2 regions of the Saccharospirillum sp. HFRX-2 genome follow, and region 2 is predicted to be linked to the other one. Evidence: riboswitches for the same ligand, from Rfam matches in the RefSeq annotation. Region 2 holds a riboswitch; the other holds the start of a gene.

Region 1 (2,190 bases), on a different contig from region 2:
CCGCCGACAGCACCGCCTGGTAGATGGAAAACCACAGCAAGCGACCCAGATAGGCATCAAAATAGAGCGCCCAATCCAGGCCGCGACCGGGATGGGCGATCATGCCCAGACCGGCCAGCAGCAGCGTCAACCCAAGCAGGACTGCTCCCAGATAACGATAGGCGGACGCTGGCTTCATGCCTTATTGACTCGCTGCATTACGCCATTCGCGCAACCAGGCGCTACGGTTTTCGGCGACCTCGGCGCTATCGAAGATCAGCGTTTTTGGTTTCATCATCTGTTCGAACGACGCTGGTGCATCAGCGCTGTCGAGCACGGGCCACATCCAGTTGGTGCCCGGCAATACGTCCTGAGCCGGCTTGCTGATCAGGTAGGCGAGAAAATCGCGCGCCAGCTCCAGTTGATCGGACGATGCCAGCGCCGCGGCCACTTCGATCTGGGCATAGTGACCTTCCTCAAAAATAGCCGCCTGATACTGGTCGGTGTCTTCAGCGGTGATGTGATAAGCCGGTGAAGTGGTGTAGCTGAGCACCATATCGCTCTCGCCTTCCTGGAACAGCGCATAGGCTTCGCTCCAGCCCGGGGTCACAGTAACCACCTTTTTTTGCAGCTCGCGCCAAGCGTCGTCGGCGTCGTCGCCAAAGACGGATTTCATCCACAGCATCAGGCCCTGGCCTGGCGTAGAAACGCGCGGGTCCTGGTAGATGATGGACAGATCGGAGTCGTACACCAGCTCTTCCAATGAGGCCGGCACCTGATCCACTTTGGTCTGGTCGTAAACAAAGGCGAAGTGACCGTAGTCGTAAGGCACGAAAGCGTCATCGTGCCACTCGTAAGGCAGGTCGAGCCCGGACAAATCCAGGTCGTGTTCGGCCAGTACACCCAGTTCGCGCGTTTCGGCGATCAGCGCATCGTCCAGACCAAGAATGATGTCGGCCTCGCTGTTGCTGCCTTCCAGACGCAGCCGGTTGAGCAAGGCAACACCGTCTTCCAGACCGATAAATTCAACATCGCAGCCACATTCAGCTTCAAAGCCGGCTTCGATTTGCGGGCCGGGGCCCCACTCGGTGTTGAAGGATTCGTAGGTGTAGATGGTCAGTGGATCGGCCACAACCGAAGCGGTTAACAACGGCAAGGCAGTAGCTAAGAGCAGTCTATTCAGTTTCATAAGGCATCCGGTTGAATTGTCGTGAGTGAACAATTACCGGCGTACAAACAGCGCCTGGCGCGGTGCCATCAAACTGTTTGCTGGGGGATAAGGTTGAAGCAGGATTGCGCAAGGCAGATCGTCTCAACTCCCTACGCCAGCATTAACTGGTTCAGGTTCGACGGGTCAGTCTCAGCCACTTCCACAAGCGGCACCCCGGCGAGAACGCGAGCCATTCTACTGATGTCGCCAGCGATGTCCAAATTCTGCAACAATGCGCACTTTTGATCGCTGAGGGTTAGGCAATGGAGCTGGCGCTTTTTCAGGCACTGGAGCAAGTGGGTGACCGACTGCCGGATGATCTGGCGGTACAACGCTGGCCAGGCGGGCTCTGCAATCGACTGTTCCGGGTAAACAGCGACACCGGCAGTTACGCCCTGCGCATCAACCATCCTGATGCCGAGCGCCTGGGCATTGATCGTCAGCGCGAGCAACAAGTGCTGATCACTCTGGCCGATCAATCCTGGTCACCAACACCGCTGTCGGTTCAGGATCAATGGCTGCTGACACCCTGGTATGAAGGCGCTGTACCGGTTTCTGGTGAACAAACCGATCTGGCCTGGTTGACCAGGGCCTTGATGGCGGTGCAAGCGGTCGAAATCAGCGGCACGCCGCTGAACATTGCCGACCAGATCCGACACCTGCACCACTACACCAACGACCTGCCGCCGGCTTTCACAACAGCTGTGTTGCAGCGCTGCGATAACTACCAACTGCCCGCGCAACTGAGGCTGTGCCATCACGACTGGCATCCGGGCAATCTGGCCTTGAGCGACTCCGGCTGGGTCCTGCTGGATTGGGAATTTGCGGCCCTGGGCGACCCGGCGATGGACCTGGCCGCAGTGTGCAGCGGTTTTGAATTAAACGACGCTCAGAGTACCCAACTGGCCGAGGTGATGGACATCAGCAGTGAACGTTTAGACCAAGCGCGGGCGATGATGTCAGCCTTGGCAGTCGTCTGGTACGCCGCCAACCCAGAACTG
Region 2 (2,190 bases):
TGTTCAATCAACGTATCGCGGTAAATTTCCCAACTGAGGTCTTCTGCCACGCCGCCGACTTTTTCCAGCGCCTGGTAGAGCGGCACCGTGCCGATCGGCACCGGCGAGTTGCGCAGTATCCATTCGCGGGTTTCGTGGATGTTGTTGCCGGTCGATAAGTCCATCACCGTATCGGCGCCCCAGCGGGTCGCCCAGACCAGCTTGTCGACTTCCTCTTCGATGCTCGAGGTGACCGCCGAGTTACCGATGTTAGCGTTCACCTTCACGCGGAAATTACGGCCGATAATCATCGGCTCGCTTTCCGGGTGATTGATGTTGGCCGGAATAATGGCGCGGCCGCGGGCGACTTCCTCGCGCACAAATTCCGGCGTAATCGGATCGCGCAGACTGGCGCCGCGACTGTTGCCCGGATGCTGGTGGCCGACGTCTTCCTGCGCCGCCCGACCTTCGTTTTCACGCAGCGCTATGTATTCCATTTCCGGGGTGATGATGCCCTGGCGGGCGTAATGTAATTGAGTGACGTTGCGGCCGGCTTTGGCCCGGCGTGGCGGTCGGTTCTGGGCGAAACGCAGGGGGTTTTCAGGTTGATCGCTGTCCGGTTTAACGCTCGGCGCGGTCAAGGCTTCGCTGTCGCCACGCGCTTCGATCCAGCTTAAGCGCAGCGGATCGAGGCCACGACGCAAGTCGATCTCAACGTCCGGATCGGCATAAGGTCCGGCGCTGTCGTAGACGTAAATCGGTTCGTTGGGCTGGCGGCTGCCATCGCTGAGCAGGCTGTCGGTCTGGTCGATGGCGCGCATGCCGACACGAATATCGCTGCGGCTGCCGGGCACATAAACCCGGCGCGAACCCGGCAAAGGTTCACGTGAGGCGGCGCTGATGGTTTGGACGCGCTGGCCCAAATCGGTTTTTTGAGAAGAGGTCATTTCGGTCGTTCCTCGCTGGTTGAGCGACGGAGCGACCGCACCGGGGTATAACAGTATGAAAGGTACGCGCCAACAAAAACGACGCAGTTTGGGCGGCGTTTTTGTCGACGCGGACCCAAACAAGCGGTTCACCTGTGGCGAACCGGAGGCGGCACAATAAAGCTAATGGCTACCTCGACTTGTTCCCTTCGCGAGCCTTAACTCGATCAGGTTCCACGGATCCCGCTGATGCGATCTCAGCCAGGTTATCAACCCGGCACTCCGACAAGACCGCGCCAGAGTAACGCCGCCCCCGCACCGGGAGCAAGTTGTACAGCCCAAAAATCGGCGGTTATGATCGCAGCTTTCCGTTTCACCACTGCCGAGTCGAACTTCTCATGCCCAAGGCGTCCATTGTTTCCTCCGCCCATCTGAGCGAACGCAGCAGCGAACTCAGCGAATTCGAATACGCCCTGATCACCGCCGAGAACACCTTCTCGCGCTGGCTGGTGCACTGCATGACCGCGGCGGGCAACGAAGAAATGAGCCCCATCGACATTCTGGTGCTGCACAACGTCTACCACCGCCAGCGGCCCAAACGCATCGCCGATGTGTGCTTCGTGCTCAACGTGGAAGACACTCACACCGTGTCTTATTCGCTGCGCAAACTGGGCAAGATGGGCCTGGTAGAGAGCAAAAAAGTCGGCAAGGAAACCTTCTACAACACCACCGACGAGGGCGAAGCGCTGTGCCTGCGCTACCGCGATGTGCGCAACGACTGCCTGCTCGACTGGCTCGAAAACCTGGGCATTGACGCCGAAGAACTCGGCGACCTGGCGAAAAAACTGCGCACGATTTCTACCCTCTACGACCAAGCCGCCCGCGCCGCTGCTTCCCTCTAAATCCAGATTCAGCCCTGACCGGGCGTCAAAAACGACGCCCTTTGCCTCTGCGCGCCATTGAATACAATCTGTATTCAATTTTTATTGACTCTGAATTTTATGGCTGTTTATAGTGGCCTCACTAAAACGAAAAATCGCAAATCACGCCTTAAACCACTAACAAGATTCCCGTCGAGGAATCACCAATAACGATAAAAAAAGCGATCCGTGAGAGGCGTCAAAACCAATGACCTTGCACTCAATGCTGCCCCGTCATGTCCGGCCGACCGTTACTGCGGTTAACCGTCCTGATGTCGTGGTTCGCCGCTGAACGATCGCACTTTGCACCTTCGTTCGCTGCGGCGGACTCAACTGATGAGAGAGGATTCGGACATGAAACAACT

Evidence for each region. Region 2 has a riboswitch for thiamine pyrophosphate ahead of thiC (phosphomethylpyrimidine synthase ThiC). Riboswitches for the same ligand answer to the same signal wherever they lie in the genome.
Region 1: another riboswitch for thiamine pyrophosphate. It lies ahead of thiB (thiamine ABC transporter substrate binding subunit); the one in region 2 lies ahead of thiC (phosphomethylpyrimidine synthase ThiC).

The regions. Positions count from the first base shown of each region.
Region 1 covers NZ_JBEBMU010000010.1:92,267-94,456, forward strand. Annotated here, with positions in the region: gene ABMA60_RS16890 (ABC transporter permease subunit) at 1-178, opposite strand, end outside; gene thiB (thiamine ABC transporter substrate binding subunit) at 182-1,168, opposite strand; TPP riboswitch at 1,279-1,376, opposite strand; gene ABMA60_RS16900 (choline/ethanolamine kinase family protein) at 1,453-2,190, shown strand, end outside.
Region 2 covers NZ_JBEBMU010000001.1:804,497-806,686, reverse strand. Annotated here, with positions in the region: gene thiC (phosphomethylpyrimidine synthase ThiC) at 1-926, opposite strand, end outside; TPP riboswitch at 1,093-1,200, opposite strand; gene ABMA60_RS03945 (winged helix DNA-binding protein) at 1,304-1,807, shown strand; gene ABMA60_RS03940 (TRAP transporter substrate-binding protein) at 2,180-2,190, shown strand, end outside.